2 linked regions of the Hyphomicrobium denitrificans ATCC 51888 genome follow. The protein of the gene in region 1 interacts with the protein of each later gene in a pairwise test. Links are inferred from orthologs where the notes say so. Each region holds a gene or a part of one and is shown on either strand. Other genes may lie near its edges.

The links.
Region 2: the proteins of dnaE (region 1) and dnaQ interact in binary tests that used the Escherichia coli proteins (3 or more experiments, as listed by UniProt). The link is inferred for Hyphomicrobium denitrificans ATCC 51888 from one-to-one orthologs.

What each region holds. Positions count from the first base shown.
Region 1 is NC_014313.1:1,956,544-1,965,756, reverse strand. The notes cover bases 3,349-7,487. They hold dnaE (DNA polymerase III subunit alpha), read left to right. Parts: upstream 3,349-3,744; coding sequence 3,745-7,287; downstream 7,288-7,487. Other genes in these bases: HDEN_RS09445 (hypothetical protein), read left to right, coding at 7,437-7,487; HDEN_RS09455 (ABC transporter ATP-binding protein), read left to right, coding at 3,349-3,678. Outside these bases: proS (proline--tRNA ligase), read left to right, coding at 40-1,572; HDEN_RS09460 (lipoprotein-releasing ABC transporter permease subunit), read left to right, coding at 1,676-2,947; more of HDEN_RS09455, read left to right, coding at 2,953-3,348; more of HDEN_RS09445, read left to right, coding at 7,488-7,688; HDEN_RS09440 (hypothetical protein), read left to right, coding at 7,796-8,161; HDEN_RS09435 (30S ribosomal protein S2), read left to right, coding at 8,551-9,213. UniProt on the Escherichia coli protein: DNA polymerase III is a complex, multichain enzyme responsible for most of the replicative synthesis in bacteria. This DNA polymerase also exhibits 3' to 5' exonuclease activity. The alpha chain is the DNA polymerase catalytic subunit.
Region 2 is NC_014313.1:3,338,534-3,346,478, reverse strand. The notes cover bases 1,278-4,148. They hold dnaQ (DNA polymerase III subunit epsilon), read left to right. Parts: upstream 1,278-2,291; coding sequence 2,292-3,005; downstream 3,006-4,148. Other genes in these bases: HDEN_RS16160 (FxsA family protein), read right to left, coding at 3,642-4,148; secB (protein-export chaperone SecB), read right to left, coding at 3,027-3,533; coaE (dephospho-CoA kinase), read left to right, coding at 1,633-2,250; HDEN_RS16180 (shikimate dehydrogenase), read left to right, coding at 1,278-1,639. In the rest of the region: HDEN_RS16190 (pyruvate, water dikinase regulatory protein), read left to right, coding at 1-202; HDEN_RS16185 (Maf family protein), read left to right, coding at 195-806; more of HDEN_RS16180, read left to right, coding at 803-1,277; more of HDEN_RS16160, read right to left, coding at 4,149-4,172; HDEN_RS16155 (Tim44/TimA family putative adaptor protein), read left to right, coding at 4,462-5,217; mltA (murein transglycosylase A), read left to right, coding at 5,302-6,570; HDEN_RS16145 (Smr/MutS family protein), read left to right, coding at 6,567-7,205; HDEN_RS16140 (invasion associated locus B family protein), read right to left, coding at 7,249-7,758; HDEN_RS16135 (RNA methyltransferase), read right to left, coding at 7,758-7,945. UniProt on the Escherichia coli protein: DNA polymerase III is a complex, multichain enzyme responsible for most of the replicative synthesis in bacteria. The epsilon subunit contain the editing function and is a proofreading 3'-5' exonuclease.

The sequences.
Region 1 (9,213 bases):
ACGACACCCGGCCGAGCCCCAAAAAAGCGAGCCTATTGAATGAGCAAGCGTGCCCTGTCCGTCAGCCGTGAAGAGAACTTCCCCGACTGGTATCAGGCGATCGTCCGCGACGGCGACATGGCCGAGACGAGCCCGGTGCGCGGCTGCATGATCATCAAGCCGTGGGGCTGGGGCGTGTGGGAGCGCCTGCAGGCCGAACTCGATGCGCGCATCAAGGATACCGGCCACGACAATTGTTACTTCCCGCTCTTCATTCCGATGAGCTTCATCGCCAAGGAAGCCGAGCACGTCGAAGGCTTCGCCAAGGAAATGGCGGTCGTCACGCATCACCGGCTGAAGAACGAGGGCGGCAAGCTCGTCGTCGATCCCGATGCGAAACTCGAAGAGCCGCTGATCGTTCGTCCGACATCCGAGACGATCATCGGCGACGCGTTTCAGCGCTGGATCAAAAGCTATCGCGACCTGCCGCTGCTCGTGAACCAGTGGGCGAACGTAGTGCGCTGGGAAATGCGCACGCGTCTTTTCCTGCGCACGGCGGAATTCCTCTGGCAGGAAGGCCATACCGCGCACGCGGACAAGGATGACGCCGTCGCCGAAACGCTGAAGATGCTCGAAGTCTATCGCACGTTCGCTGAGGATGTCCTCGCGATGCCCGTGATCGCGGGCGAAAAGCCGGCGAACGAGCGCTTCCCCGGCGCCGACAACACCTATTCGATCGAAGCGATGATGCAGGATGGCAAGGCGCTGCAGGCCGGCACCTCGCATTATCTCGGAACGCATTTCGCGGAAGCGCAGAACATTCAGTTCCAGAACGCCGACGGCAAGCTCACTTATTGCCATACGACGAGCTGGGGTGTTTCAACCCGTCTCATCGGCGGCGTGATCATGACCCACGGCGACGACGATGGCCTGCGTTTGCCGCCCGCGATCGCGCCGCGCCAGATCGTCATCGTGCCAATGCTGCGCGAGAAGCCGGAAGACGCCGCGCTCATCGAATACTGCGCGGCGCTCGAAAAAGATTTGAAGGCCGCCGGCATTCGCACGCTCGTCGATGCGAAGGCGGTGAAGTCCGCCGAGAAGCGCTGGAACTGGGTACGCCGCGGCGCGCCGGTCATCGTCGAAATCGGCGGCCGCGACGCGAGCGGTGGCAACGTCACGTTCATGCGTCGCGATAAGCTGCGCGACGGCGACAAGGTCATCTCGCAGACCTTGCCCCGCGCAGATTTCGTCAGTCAGGCTCCGGCGCTGCTGAAGGAAATCCAACAGGCGCTCTATGCCGAAGCCAAGGCGCGGCTCGACGGCAACATCATCACGAACCTCAATTCGTTCGAGGATCTGGCCGCCTATTTCGGCCCGGCGGAGGGCGACGATGAAGGCGGCGCCTTCAAGGGCTGGGCGCGCGTTCCCTGGTCGCGGCCCGAGGGCGATAGCCTGGACGCGATCGCGGATCGCCTGAAAGCCCTGAAATTGACCATCCGGAATGCCCCGCTGGGCCAGGAACAGGCGGTGGGCAAGTGTCTTTTCACGGGAGAACCCGCGAAGGAGTATGTCTTAATCGCCCGAGCCTATTAAAAACCCTTAGGGAATCGCGCAGCCGCAACTCACCCCATGCCTTAACTCAGACACATGGGGGTGCGATGCGGCGCGCTTCACGGGGAAGACGGAGCGAGGGGCAATGACGACGGCCGTCCGGGATACCAAGCCCTTTTCGTCGTTCGAATGGATGATCGCCGGACGCTATTTGCGCGCCCGCCGCAAGGAAGGCTTCATCTCGGTCATCGCCGGATTCTCGTTTCTCGGCATCATGCTGGGCGTCGCAACGCTCATTATCGTCATGGCCGTGATGAACGGCTTCCGCCACGACCTGTTCTCCAAAATCATGGGCCTCAACGGCCACGTGATCGTGCAAAAGCTCGGTGAGCGCTTCGACGATTACGAGCAGATGGCAGACAAGATCGCGCGGGTGCCCGGCGTGCAAGTCGCTATGCCGGTCATCGAAGGCCAGGTGATGGTGTCGTCAAGCTCGCAGGCCTTGGGCGGTCTCGTGCGCGGCGTGCGCGAAAGCGATCTCAAGGCTCTGAAACTCGTTTCAGGAAATATCCGCGCAGGGACGCTCGACGGCTTCGACGAGCAAACCGGAATCGCGATCGGCGTGCGACTGGCGAACCAGCTGCACGTCGGCCTCGGCGACAGCATCACGCTCGTCTCGCCACGCGGTGCGGCGACGCCGTTCGGAACAGCGCCGAGATCGAAGCCCTATCAGATCACGTCGATCTTCGAGCTCGGCATGAGCGAATACGATCGCATGATGATCTTCATGCCGCTCAAGGAAGCGCAGAAATATTTCTCGAAGGGCGGCGAGGTCGACGTCGTCGAGGTGATCGTCAACGATCCTGAAAACGTCGACAAATTCCGCACCGACATTCTGCAGGCGGGTGGCCCCTCGATCGCCGTCGCCGACTGGCGGCAGCGTAACGAGACGTTCTTCAACGTGCTTTCCGTCGAGCGCAACGTGATGTTCATCATCCTGTCGCTGATCGTGCTGGTCGCGGCGCTGAACATCATCTCCGGCCTGATGATGTTGGTGAAAGACAAAGGCCGCGACATCGCCATTCTGCGCACGATGGGGGCCACGAAAGGCGCGGTGATGCGTGTCTTCCTGATCACCGGAGCCTCGATCGGTATCGTCGGCACGCTGGCGGGGCTGCTGCTCGGCGTCGTCTTTTGCTGGAACATCGACAGCATCAAGAATTTCGCGTCCTGGGTCACAGGCACGACCGTCTTCGATCCGAGCGTCTACTATCTGACGAAGCTGCCTGCCGACATCGATCCGCACGAGACCGGCGGCATCGTCATCATGGCGCTCGTCCTGTCGGTCATTGCAACGCTCTATCCGTCGTGGCGGGCTTCAAGGCTCGACCCCGTCGAAGCGCTGCGGTACGAGTGACGCTCATGGAGACATCGCCCGCCGGTACAACTTTTTCGCCGATCTTGCAGCTCGAGGGCGTAACGCGATCGTTCCGCCAGGGCGAGCGCGAGATCGTGGTCCTGAAGGGTGTCGATGCCGTGTTATGGCCGGGCCAGGCCGTCGCCCTCGTTGGACCGTCCGGCGCGGGCAAGTCGACGCTGCTGCACATCACGGGACTGCTCGAATCTCCGACGAGCGGCCGCGTCTTCCTGAACGGCCGCGACTGCGCAACGCTTTCGGAAGGCGAACGAACGCGGCTGCGGCGCAAGGAAATCGGTTTCGTCTATCAGTTTCATCAGTTGCTGCCGGAATTCTCGGCGCTTGAAAACGTCGTGCTGCCGCAGCTCATTCTCGGCCGCGCCCGCAAGGCTGCCGAAGCCCGAGCGTTGGCCCTGCTCAGCGGCCTCGGCCTCGGCGAGCGCGCCAACCATCGTCCGGCGGAGCTTTCCGGCGGCGAACAGCAGCGCGCCGCGATTTGCCGAGGACTTGCGAATTCGCCCAAGCTTTTGCTGGCCGACGAGCCGACCGGCAACCTCGATCCTCACACGTCCGAATACGTGTTCCGCGAACTGATCGACCTCATTCGCCATCAGGGCGTCGCGGCGCTGATCGCGACCCACAACCTCGAATTGGCGCGGCGCATGGACCGCGTTCTGCAGATGCACGAAGGGCGGCTCGTCGAGCTGGCTCCGGCAAGCGTCGGACGTTGAACGCGCTGGATTCCCGGCTGTGGATGGCGTTCTGACGAAAACGGCTATGATGCCGTAGTCTAAAGCATGGAACAGATTCGGCCTGCCAAAGCTCCGCAGTTCGTGCATCTCAAGGTGCATTCGGCATACTCGCTGCTCGAAGGCGCGCTGCCGATCGCCAAGCTCGCCAAGCTCGCCGAAGCGATGCAGCTTCCGGCGCTCGGCCTCACCGACAGCAACAACTTTTTCGGCGCGCTGGAATTCTCCGACAAGCTTTGGGGCGCGGGCGTGCAGCCGATCGCCGGCGGCTCGCTCGATGTCGACTTCGGCGACAACCGCGACGCTCAGCCGTCGGCGTTGCGATCGCTGAGCAACGAGCCGCGCAGCAAACCTGCGGGCAAGATCGCGCTGCTCGCGATGACGGCGGACGGCTTCGCCAATCTGATGCGGCTGTCGAAGGCGCTCTATTTCGAAGCCGCGGCCGACGAGCCCGCGCACGTCAAGATCGCGCGCATCGAAGAGTTTTCGGAAGGCATCATCGCGCTGACCGGCGGACCGCAAGGCCCGATCGATTCAGCTCTCCGCGACGGCCAGCACGATCTCGCACTCGAGCGCATAAAAACGCTCGAGAAGATTTTCGGTGATCGGCTCTACGTCGAGGTGCAGCGCCACGGCCTGCCCGAGGAAGCCGACGTCGAGCCGGATCTTCTCGATCTCGCTTACGCGCGGCGCATTCCGATCGTCGCGACGAACGAATGCTATTTCGCGCAGCGCGGCGACTACGAAGCACACGACGTTCTGCTGTGCATCGCCGACGGCCGCTACGTCGTCGAAGACAACCGCCGTCGCGCCAGTCCCGAGCATTATCTCAAGACTGAAGCGGAGATGGTGTCGCTGTTCGCGGACCTGCCCGAAGCACTCGCCAACACCGTCGAGATCGCGATGCGCTGCACGGCGCGGCCCGAGGGCCGCAAGCCGATCCTGCCGCGCTTCGTCAAAGCCGACGACAGTCTGAGCGAGATTGAAAACTTCCGGCTCGAAGCTGCCGAACTCAAAGCGCAGGCGAAGGACGGTCTCGCGCGGCGTTTGGCGGCGCACGGGCCCGCGGCGGGATTTACGGTCGAGGATTACGAAAAGCGGCTCGTCTACGAAATCGACGTCATCACGCAGATGAAGTTTCCGGGCTACTTCCTGATCGTGGCCGACTTCATCAAGTGGTCGAAAGCCAACGGCGTTCCGGTCGGGCCGGGCCGCGGATCGGGTGCGGGCTCGCTCGTCGCCTATGCGCTGACGATCACCGATCTCGATCCTTTGCAATTCGGGCTGCTGTTCGAGCGCTTCCTCAATCCCGAACGTATTTCGATGCCGGACTTCGACGTCGACTTCTGCCAGGAAAAGCGCGATCGCGTCATCGACTATGTGCAGAAAAAATACGGCGACGATCGCGTCGCGCAGATCATCACGCACGGAAAGCTGCAGGCGCGCGCCGTGCTGCGCGACGTCGGCCGCGTACTGCAGATGCCGTACGGTCAGGTCGACCGGCTATGCAAACTTGTGCCGAACAACCCGGCCAATCCAGTCACGCTGGCGCAAGCCATCGAGGGCGAGCCGAAGCTGCAGGAAGAGCGTGACCGCGAACCGATCGTCGCGCGCCTTCTCGAAATCGCGCAGAAGCTCGAAGGCCTCTATCGCCACGCGTCGACGCACGCCGCCGGCATGGTGATCGGCGACAGGCCGCTCGAAGAACTGGTGCCGCTTTATCGCGATCCGAAATCGCATTTTCCCATCACGCAATACAACTGGAAGATGGTCGAGGCGGCGGGCCTCGTGAAGTTCGACTTCCTCGGTCTCAAAACGCTCACCGTGCTCGAAAAGGCCGTCAAGCTGATCAGCCAAGTGCGCGGCGTCACCGTCGATCTGCCGAGCCTGCCTCTCGACGACAAGCCGACCTACGACATGCTGGCGAAGGCCGATACGGCTGGCGTCTTCCAGCTTGAAAGTACCGGCATGCGCGAAAGCTTGAAGCGGCTGAAGCCCGACCGCTTCGAAGACATCATCGCCATGGTCGCGCTCTACCGGCCGGGTCCGATGGACAACATCCCGACCTACATCAATCGCAAGCACGGCGAGGAGCCCGTCGATTACCTGCACGACATGCTCCAAGGCATTCTGAAGGAAACCTACGGCGTCATCATCTACCAGGAGCAGGTCATTCAGATCGCGCAGGTGATGGGCGGCTATACGCTCGGACAGGCCGACATGCTTCGCCGCGCGATGGGTAAAAAAGACAAAGCCGAAATGGCGAAGCAGCAGGCGCGCTTCGTCGAGGGCGCCGTCGCCAAAGGCGTGAAGAAAGAAGAAGCGAAATACATCTTCGAACTCGTCGACAAGTTCGCTGGCTACGGCTTCAACAAATCGCACGCGGCGGCCTATGCGCTCGTCAGCTATCACACGGCCTATTTGAAGGCGAACTTCCGCGAGGAATTCTTTGCGGCGTCCATGACGCTCGATATGGGCAACACGGACAAGCTCGCGATGTTTGCGTCGGAAGCGCGCAAATCCGGAATTCGCATGCTGCCGCCGTGCGTCAATCAATCGGCCGTCGATTTCGGTGTCGAGCCGGCGGCGGAAGGCGCGAAGCACGGCGCTATCCGCTATTCGCTGGCCGCGTTGAAGAACATCGGCGCGGGCGCCGTCGAAACGATCGTCAACGAACGTAACGAGAAGGGCGCATTCAAGTCGCTCGCCGATTTCGCGGAGCGGGTCGATGCAAAAGCGCTCAACAAGCGCGCCATCGAAACGCTGGCGAAAGGCGGTGCGTTCGATGCGTTCAATAACGATCGCGCGCGCGTCGCAGCCAACGCCGATACGATCCTCGCGTCGGCACAGCGGCGCACAGCGAACGAAGCGCAGGGTATGACCGATCTCTTCGGCTCTGGCGGCAAGGCAGCTGAACTCGTGTTGCGCTCGGCGGAAGGCTGGACGCCGATGGAGCGCTTGGCCGCCGAGTTCGAGGCCATCGGATTTTATCTCTCGGGCCATCCGCTCGATCAGTACGATCATGTGCTGTCAAAGCTCGGCGTCCGAAAATTCACCGAGTTCGAAGTGCTGACCGAGCGCGGCGCGACAGCCGGACGTTTGGCAGGCGTCGTCATCGCAGCGCGCGAACGGCGCTCGCAGAAGGGCAATAAGTTCGCGTTCGCATCGTTCTCCGATGCGACGGGACAGTTCGAGGCCGTGATCTTTTCCGACACGCTCGCGGTTTGCCGCGAACTCCTCGAGCCCGGAACGCCGGTCATCGTTTCAGTCGAAGCCGAGCGCGATGGCGATACGCTGAAAATGCGCGTGCAATCGATTGAAGCGCTCGATAAGGCGGCCGCGGGTGTTGCACGCAATCTGCGCGTCGTTCTCGATCAGCGCGAATGCGCGGGAGCCAACGGCGCGCGTCTCGCGGAAATCAGCAGCCGTCTGAAGCCGACGCATCGCGGCGGTGAAGTGCGCATCGTGCTTCCATTGTTGGATCGTGGTTGCGAAGTGGATTTGATTCTACCTGGACGCTACGACGTTTCGCCGTTGGAGGCCGGTCGCATCGCGGCGCTGCCGATCGTGGTGGAAGTCATCGAGGCGTAGAGTCGGCGTCCGAACTTCTGGTTGCGCGCACGCGCACGGCGCACCTTGCTCCGCAGAATAATCTTGTTAGCGACGACGGCTTTTTGATCATTCGCACGTTTAGGGTCTGGACGTGCGGAGACGCGTCATATGCTAGATAGGAGCCTTCGATGAAAAAGAGTCTGATCGCAGCTGCGGCCTTCGCCGCTCTGACGCTCGGTGGCGCAAGCATGGCGAGCGCCGGTGTTGCCAGTTCCAGCCTGAACGGCATCAGCACGCACAACAGCAGCTCCGCTGCTGAGCAGGTCGATTATCGCCGTCACGGCCAATACAAAAAGCGCGGCGTCAAGCGTCACTCGTGGCACAAGAAGAAGTGGGTCTGCCGCTATCGCCACGGTCACCGCCACTGCGCCTGGCGCTAAGCCAGTCTGTTTGTCAGGAGAAGGCTGTCTGCAAGACGCAGCCTTCTTCTGACATAGTTTAGGCGCAAGGGTCGCCCGCGCCAGCCCAGCCGAAACGAGGGAACATCATGTCAAAACTTTATGCTGCCGTTATCGCCGCTCTGCTGATCGTTCCTGCCGCTCATGCGCAGGACGCGAAAAACGCGCCCGCGCCCGCCAAAATGAGTGCTGCGGACATTAAGTCGACACTGGATGCGGCGGCGGCCGACCCGGCGAAAGTCAAAGCCTACTGCGCCATGTCGAAAAAAATGGACGAAGTCGGTGACGACCAGAAGAAAGCCGAAGCCGCCGGCGACGAGATCGACGGGTATTTCAAAGTGCTTGGCGACGATTTCGAGAACGCATGGGATGCCGGTCAGGACGCAGCCGACGAAACGCCGGAAGCCAAAGCCATGGACGAAGGCATGACGGCTCTCGACGCCAAGTGTAAGTAATCGCGAGCGTCATTTTCCTGGACGAAAGATTTAAGTCCAGTCGATCGCCGTGCCGTCCGGCTGGCGATTTGCAATCCCAGACAACGGCACGCGGCGGCCTGAGCGCTTGAGCTCGGCGGACAGCGTGCCGTTTTTCTTTTGCCCGGCGTCCGAGCAGTGGCGTTATAGGCAACTTGAAGCGTGCCGAATGCCGCGCTTTTGGGCGGCACGCGTGGGTTGCACTTCCGGAAAAACCCCCGTATACAGCCGCCATCTCACACGCGAGACCATGTGCCATGCGGATGAAAAGCCCCGCATCGCGCTCCGGTGGAGAAACGTAAGCCCATGAAAAGGCTTGCTGATCTCTTCTCAGTCTTGCGGAGGTCTAACCGGAAAAAGGATCCTATTCGATGGCACTTCCTGCCTTCAATATGCGTCAGCTTTTGGAAGCTGGCGTTCATTTCGGCCACCAGGCTCACCGCTGGAACCCCAAGATGGCGCCGTTCATCTATGGGTCGCGCAACAAAATCCACATTCTCGACCTGACGCAGACGGTGCCGATGCTGCACCAGGCGCTGCTCAAGGTTTCCGATACCGTCGCCGGTGGCGGTCGCGTTCTGTTCGTCGCGACGAAGCGTCAGGCATCCGACGGCATCGCCGAAGCTGCAAAGCGCAGCGCGCAGTACTTCATCAATCACCGCTGGCTCGGCGGCACGCTGACCAACTGGAAGACGGTTTCGCAGTCGATCCGCCGTCTGCGTCAGCTCGACGACATTCTTGCCGACCCGCAGGGCCGCACCAAGAAGGAAGTGCTGAACCTGACGCGTGAGCGCGACAAGCTCAACCAGTCGCTCGGCGGCATCAAGGACATGGGCGGCACGCCCGATCTCCTCGTCGTCATCGATACCAACAAGGAATCGATCGCGATCCAGGAAGCGCGCAAGCTCAACATCCCGATCGTTGCGATCGTCGACACGAACTGCGATCCCGACGGCATCGACTATCCGGTTCCGGGCAACGACGACGCTGGCCGCGCGATCACGCTCTATTGCGATCTGATGGCGCGCGCCGCC
Region 2 (7,945 bases), 1.4 Mb from region 1 along the record:
CGATCGCGATCTCGAATCCTATGTCGATCGTGATCTGATCTCCGCCGAAATCGCCTACACGCGGAAACTCGCGGCGCAATACAGCTGGCCCATCATCGACGTCACGCGCCGTTCGATCGAAGAAGCCGCGACAATGATCTTGAAGCTTTTGCAGGATCGCAAATCCGGCTTGAAATCGGAATCGGAGTCACCTCGTGCCTGAAGCCACCCGTTTGATTCTGGCGTCCGGCAGCGCGGCGCGCCGAACCCTTCTCGAAGCGACGGGGCTGATCTTCGATGTCATTCCGGCAAACATCGATGAAGGCAAAATTCGCGACGCCATCGTAGGCGCGACCGCAAACGTCGAAGGCAGCGACATCGCCAGCGTTCTCGCGGCGGAAAAAGCCCGCCTCGTTTCGATCGAGCACCCGAATGCTCTCGTCGTGGGCGCCGATCAGGTCCTGACGCTGGGCGGCAAATTTTTCTCCAAAGCTGAAAATCTCGCCGAAGCCCGCGAAATTCTGTCGATGCTGCGCGGCCGAACGCATGAACTCGTCTCGGCGGTTGCACTGGCGCGCAATGGCGAAGTCCATTGGCAAACAAGCGCGACGGCCGAGATGACGATGCGCTCGTTCTCCGACGAATTTCTCGGCTGCTACCTCGAAAAAATGGGCGAGCGGGCGCTTCAGATCGTCGGCTGCTATGAAATCGAAGGTCCGGGCGTGCAGCTGTTCGAGGAAATCGACGGCGATTATTTCACGATCCTCGGTATCCCGCTGCTGGAGCTTCTGGCGCGCCTCCGTCACGAAGGCATGGTCACGGCATGACGCGCGCCTGTGTCATCGGCTGGCCGATCGCGCACTCGCGCTCGCCGCTCATTCACAATCACTGGCTGCGGCAATACGGGATTGATGGCTCCTATACGCGTGAGCCGGTGAAGCCCGAAGATCTGCAAACCTTTTTGCAGTCGTTGCAAGCGCTGGGACTCGCGGGCTGCAACGTCACGGTCCCGCATAAGGAGACGGCATTCGCACTTGCCGCCATTCGTGATCTCTCAGCCGTCGCCGTCAGCGCCGCGAATACGCTCTGGCTCGAAGGCGGTCGCTTGGCCTGCGCGAACACCGATACCTACGGCTTCATGGCCAATCTCGATGCCGCCGCGCCCGATTGGCGCAAACGAGCCGGGCCGGTTCTGATCCTCGGCGCCGGCGGCTCGGCGCGCGCCGTCGTCTACGGATTTCTCGAAGCCGGTATCGGCGATGTTCGCGTCTTCAATCGCACGCTGGATCGTGCACAGGACCTTGTCCGTCATTTCGGCGCGCGCGTCTCGGCCCATGCCTGGGACGACAGAAACGAGCACGTCCCGGAAGCTGCCGTCATCGTCAACACGACGACGTTGGGCATGAACGGCGCCGGCTCCGTCGGCATCGAGTTCACGCGCGCGCAGTCAGGTGCCGTCGCCGCTGATCTCGTTTACGTGCCGCTCGAAACGGAATTCTTGCAAACGGCGCGCGCCAACGGACTGATCGGTGTCGATGGCCTCGGCATGTTGCTGCACCAGGCCGTCCCCGGCTTTGAAAAATGGTTCGGCGTGCGCCCCGTCGTTACGTCCGAGCTCTATCAGATCATCGCGCGCGATATCGGCGGTGCCAAATGCTGATCGTCGGCCTGACGGGCTCGATCGGCATGGGAAAATCCACGGCCGCCGCGCGGTTTCTCGAACGTGGCATTCCCGTTTTCGACGCCGACCGCGAAGTGCACCGGCTTTACGCCGGACCGCTGGCCGACGAGATCGAGCAGGCGTTTCCCGGCGCGACAACGGACGGCAAAGTCGATCGCGCGAAATTGTCGGCGCTACTGCTCGGCAAGCCGGAAAAATTCGCTGACCTTGAACGGATCGTGCATCCGAGAATCCGCGCAGGCGAACGCCGCTTCATTCAAGCCGAGCACGCCAAGGGCACCCCGATCGCCGTCCTCGAAGTGCCCCTGCTTTTCGAGGCTGGCGGCTATGGCGCGGTCGACGTCATCGTGGTGGTCAGCGCGGACGAGGCGACGCAACGCGCGCGTGTTCTGTCGCGCCCGGGAATGACGGAATCGAAATTCGCGACAATTCGCAGCCGCCAGCTCTCAGAAGAAAAAAAGCGCGCTCTCGCGGATTTCGTTGTGGAAACAGCCGGAACCGTCGAGAGCTGCAACAGCCAAATCGATGCCGTTATCGATAAGCTGAGAGGCCGCGACGGCGATGCCTTCGATCGCCATTGGCGCGATTAGAAATCGCCGCGACTGAATTTTCCTGGGAGACCAGCGTTCTCATGCGCGAAATCGTGCTCGATACCGAAACGACGGGTCTCGATCCGAAAACCGGCGACCGCCTGATCGAAATCGGCGGCATCGAGATCATCAATCGCATCCCGACAGGCGTCGAGTTTCACCGCTTCATCAATCCCGAACGCAATGTGCCGATGGAGGCGCAGAACGTCCACGGCATCTCGACCGAATTCCTGATCGGCAAGCCGCTGTTCCGCGAAGTCTATCGCGATTTCCTGGCGTTTATCGGCGACGACATCCTCGTCATTCACAACGCTCAGTTCGACGTCAACTTCCTCAATCACGAGCTGGGTCTTGTCGGCGAGAAACCGCTGAGCTTCGATCGCGTCGTCGACACGCTGGCCTTGGCGCGCCGCCGTCATCCGGCCGGTCCGAACTCGCTCGACGCGCTCTGCAAGCGTTACGGCATCGACACTTCCCAGCGCACGAAGCACGGCGCCATCGTCGACAGTCTGCTTCTCGCGGAAGTCTACGTTGAACTGCTTGGCGAGCGTCAGGCGACGTTCGGGCTGCAGACGATCGGCAGTGGCGCGGCGACCAGCGAACGCCGTAACGGCAAACGCGCAGCCGCGAAGCAACGGCCCGAACCGCTGCCGTCCCGGCTGACCGAAGCGGACCTCGTCGCGCATCGCAGCTTCATCGAAAAGATGGGCGCGAAGGCGATCTGGAACCGCTTCTGGGGAGCGGTTACGTCCTGAGTTTTGAAAAAAGCGGTGGCCTCAGGCCACCGTCTTTCCCGCAGACTGCGCGAGCTGCTGCTGGCGGCGCACATACAGCCCGCCGAAATCGATCGGATCGAGCAGCAGCGGCGGGAAGCCGCCTTCGCGCGTGATGTCGGCTACCAGACGGCGCAGGAACGGGAAGATCATGGTCGGGCCGGAGATCAGCAGGAACGGCTCGAGCGCCTGCTCCGGAATGCTCTCGATTTTCAGAACGCCTGCATAGACGGTCTCGAGAACATAAATCGTGCCGAGATTGTTCGACGCCGTCGCTTTGAATTCGATCGCCGATTCGAAAAGATCGTTTTCGATGCGCTGGGCGCCGACATTGACCTCGACCTTGAGGTTCGGCTGATCGCCCGGGCTCGTGATGAGCTTGCGGAAGTTCGGGTTCTCGAACGACAGATCCTTGATGTACTGGCTGACGATCTTGGCTTGAATCGGCTGCTGGCCTTCCGCCGCAACTGCTTCGGCCGAGCCGTTTCCTGAGCTACCGTTTTCAGCCATGTTATCCTCTTATGCTTCCCGCCCGTCGAAGGCGGCTGGCTAGCACGCTGGCCCTACGCGCGCAACGCGTGCTTTTACAGTCGCGTCAACAAAACGTTGGATCGCATTTCACGAGCGATAGCGCCGTTGCTGCACCGAGCGCCCTTGCCTGAGCGGTTTCTCGCTGAGCCGCTCGTATTCGCCTTCGATGACCGGTCCGTCCGTTTCTTCCTGAGCTTCGGTGTGGGCCGCATGGAAGGAACCGCGATCGACCTCGGCTTGATAGTGAAACAGCGTGACGAGTTTCAACAGGCCGGTGCGGATCAGCGCTCTGCGGATCTGGGGCACAAGCAACAGCAGTCCGATCACATCGGAAATCACGCCGGGAAAGATCAGCAACACGCCGGCCAGTACTTGCACGAAGCCGTCGAACAGTGGGGAAACGCCTTGGCGCTCCGAACCGAGCCGGGACAAGGCGCGCTCAAAGACCGAAAGCCCGACCTTTCGGATCACGTAGGCCCCGAGAAAGGCTGTTCCGATGACGATGACGGCCAGCCAGCCGACCCCGATCATGCGGCCAAGCCGGATGAGCAGGCCGATCTCCACAAGTGGAAAAGCCGCAAAAAGCAGGATGATCGCAATTTTAAAGGGTTGAGACATCAGCTCTCGCCAATACATTGCGGCACCTTAGCGCGGATGGGTCGGCCGAACCACTGTCTGACCTGGGGGCGACCTGCGCGTTTTCAACGCTATTCACCACATTCGCCATAAGTGGCTGCCAAGGGGTAAAAGATCCGAGCAAAGTCCCCCTGCGAGACTTCACGCTCGACAACTGTTATAAAGTCAAACCTACAAAAGTCGGCCGCGAGGCCTTAGATACGAAGCCGTACTCGGGCAGTTCGACGTGACACTTTAGCCCGCCACGATACCGGAGGCTCAAGCCTTAAGAATGTCTGGCCAATTTGACCTTATCACGCTGATCGCGCTTATTGTGGCGGTTGCGGCGATCATCAAGCTGAGAAGCGTGCTCGGCCACCGTACGGACGAGGACGAGCAGCGCGTCGAGCGTCTGCGCGCCCGTGAGCGGGAGGCCAGCCAGCGCGCTGGGGCCGACGCCCCTTCAGCCGACGTCATCACGATGCCGCGGCGTGATCGCGATGCGGCCCCGGCCGCGCCTGCCGCCGAAGCAGCAGGACCGTCCGCCGAAACGCGCATCAATGCCTATCCTGTCAGCAATCCCGATGTCACCGCTGGCCTCCTCCAAGTGGCTAAGCTGGACCCGGAATTCGATCCGGAATCCTTCGTGACCGGTGCCGGCCGCGCCTACGAAATGATCGTGTCCGCGTTTGCCGAGGGCAATCGCCGCATGCTGAAGGATTTGCTGAGCAAGGACGTCTTTGACGGGTTCAGCTCTGCGATCGCGGATCGGGAAGCGCGCGGCGAGGTGCTGGACCAGCAGTTCGTCGGCATCAAGAAGGCCGACATTGTCGACGCCGAAGTCAAGAACGGCACCGCCGCGTTGACCGTGCGCTTCATCAGCGAACTGATCTCCGCGACGCGCGACAAGGCCGGCGAGGTCATCGCGGGCGATGCGCAGAAGATCAAGGATGTGACCGACATCTGGATTTTCAGCCGGGACGTCTCGTCCGCAAAGGCGCTCAGCAATCCAAACTGGCGATTGGTCGCGACACAGGCCCCGAATTAGATCAGAATCGAACTCTGGGCGGCACACTGAGTGATCCGCCCAAAGTTTTGTTGGGCATAGCGGCGCGGGCACTGGGGGCGCGTCATGAGCATCGCAAGGTGTCGATCGTCCCAGTGGAGGCGCGCCGGTCTCCCGTTCGCGGCCGCAATTCTGATAAGCTCAGCCGGATTTCATCTTGGCGCCGAGCCCGCGATGGCCGGAACATCGACCCCTATGAAGACGAACGCGGTGAACTTCGACCCGATAGCGTTCAGCGACATCCCCGGCTGGGCGGATGATGATCATCTTGCCGCCTGGAAAGCCTTTGTCGCCTCGTGCGGTCCCGTTCTGAGCACGTCGGCATCCGGCCCGAAAGCCGGTGAACCCACCTACAAGAAAAACCTCCTTCAAGTCTGCAAACTGGCTCTTGCCCAGGACCAGGCTGCCGGCATTCGCACGCGCAAGGCAGCGCGCGCCTTCTTCGAGCGCCACTTCCGCCCGCATAGCGTCGCTGGCGCGAAAGATTCGGGCCTGCTGACCGGCTATTACGAACCGTTGCTCAAGGGCTCGCGCGTCCGCACAGCCGAATTCCCCATCCCGATCTATCGCCGTCCGCCCGATCTCGTGAACATGGTTGCGGAAAGCGAACGCGGAGCCAAATCGTCTGCGCCGACGCATATGCGCAAGACCGATGCGGGACTGAAGCCGTTTCCGACCCGTGCCGAGATCGAGCAGGGTGGGCTCGCGGGCCAGGACCTTGAGCTCATGTACTTCAAGGACCCCGTCGACGTGTTCTTCATGCAGGTGCAAGGCTCAGGACGGGTTGAGTTGCCCGGCGGCGAGAAGGTGCGCGTGTCCTACGACGGCAAGAACGGATACCCTTACACGTCGATCGGCCGCGCGCTGATCGCATCGCGCGAAATCAGCGCTGAGGTCATGTCGCTACAGGCTCTGAAGCAATGGCTGCGCGCCAACGTCGAACGCGCCCGCTCCGTGATGTGGAAGAATGAATCGTATGTCTTCTTCCGTGAGCTGACCGGCGACGATGGCAAAGGCCCGATCGGCGCCAACAACATCCCGTTGCAGCCCCGGCGCAGTCTTGCGGTCGATACCTCGTACTACGCGCTCGGCACGCCGATTTTCGTCGATGCTCCGGAGCTGACGCACGCAACGAAATCCGGAGGCTTCCACCGGCTGATGATCGCCCACGACGTCGGCTCCGCGATCAAGGGACCGGAGCGGGGCGACATCTATTTCGGCTCGGGTGATGAGGCGGGCCGTCTCGCGGGCGTGACCAAGCAGAAGGGCCATTTCATCGTTTTATTGCCGGTCAGCGATGCCGCGAAACCTCAAGCCGCGGGCGGCGTGCCGTGAAGAAGCCGCACGGCAAAGGCGGCCGCAAAGGTCACGCGTCCGACGAGGACGATGACGCCGTTTGGAAATACGCAGCCGCCACGATCGAGCCGCTGAAACGCGCCAAGGGTCGCTTGCATGTGAGCGAACGCGCGACCACCGAGCCTCTGAAAGCCAAGATGGCGCCGAAACAGGACCACGCTCACAAATCGCAGGTCTTGAAGCACGATAACGTCAAGCCTGCGCCGGCTGCTCCCATCGCGCCCGCGCGCCGAGTTGCGCCGGATCTCGCGGACTTCGACCGCAAACACGTGCGTAAGATACGCGGCGGCCGCACCGAGATCGAAGCCCGTGTCGACCTTCACGGTCTCCGGCAAAGCGAGGCGCACGCCGCGCTCCGCGCGTTTCTGTTCCGCTGTCAAAGCCGGGGTCTGCGCTTCGTGCTCGTCATCACCGGCAAGGGCAAGCCCGGCTCGGCGTCCGAGGCGGGCTATCGCAATCCGGAGAATGAACGCGGCGTGCTGAAGCGCAATGTTCCCCGCTGGCTGGAAGAGCCGGACGTTCGCACCATCGTCGTCAGCTACACGACGGCCGCGATCCAGCACGGCGGCGAAGGCGCGATCTACGTGCATCTCCGCGCCCGGCACCGCGTCTAGAGTGCTTCCGGAAAAGTGGGAACAAAGATCTAGCGCGATCGTGTCAGAAACACGTTTCCTGCAGCTTCTGCAGCGCAATGCCGACGCCTGACAGCGAATACGTATCCGTAACCGTTCCTTGATCGGATGCGATCATGACGGTCATCGAGCTGCCCTTGCGCATCGCTTCGATGAGCTTCAATTCCTGCGTCGAGTCCGAGACGAAGGCGCGGTCGTTCGATCCGAACAGCTTGAATCCACCTGCGCCGACGGACGCGGTCCCCTGTGTGCTTTTCTTGATCTGAAATCCCATGCGGAAGCTGACTTCGCTTCGGATTCCATCCTTCGGCCATGCGGAGATATATGCGCGCGGCGCCTCGCGCTGAGCATTGTCGGACGTGCTCGACTTCGCCTCGCTCGTGACGAAACAAAAGAGATGCGGCGTCTCGGAATCAGTGAGCAGCTCCCAATCTCCGAACGTGTCGACGCGCGCCATCGTCTCGGCGTGAAGCTGCGACGATGCGGCGGCGACGAAAAAACATAAAGCCGCGAGAATGCTCCGCGGTCCGTGCATCAAGGTCCCCCTTCGCCGATCGGACGATCGGCGAAACGTGCCAGAGATTTAACGCGGTCATACATCACGATCGCGCCGGCCATCGCAACATTGATGCAAAAGCGCGTGGGGATTTTGATGACATAGTCGCAGCGTTCGACCAGTGGCTCCGACAGCGACCCGAGCTCAGGCCCGAGCACATAAGCGG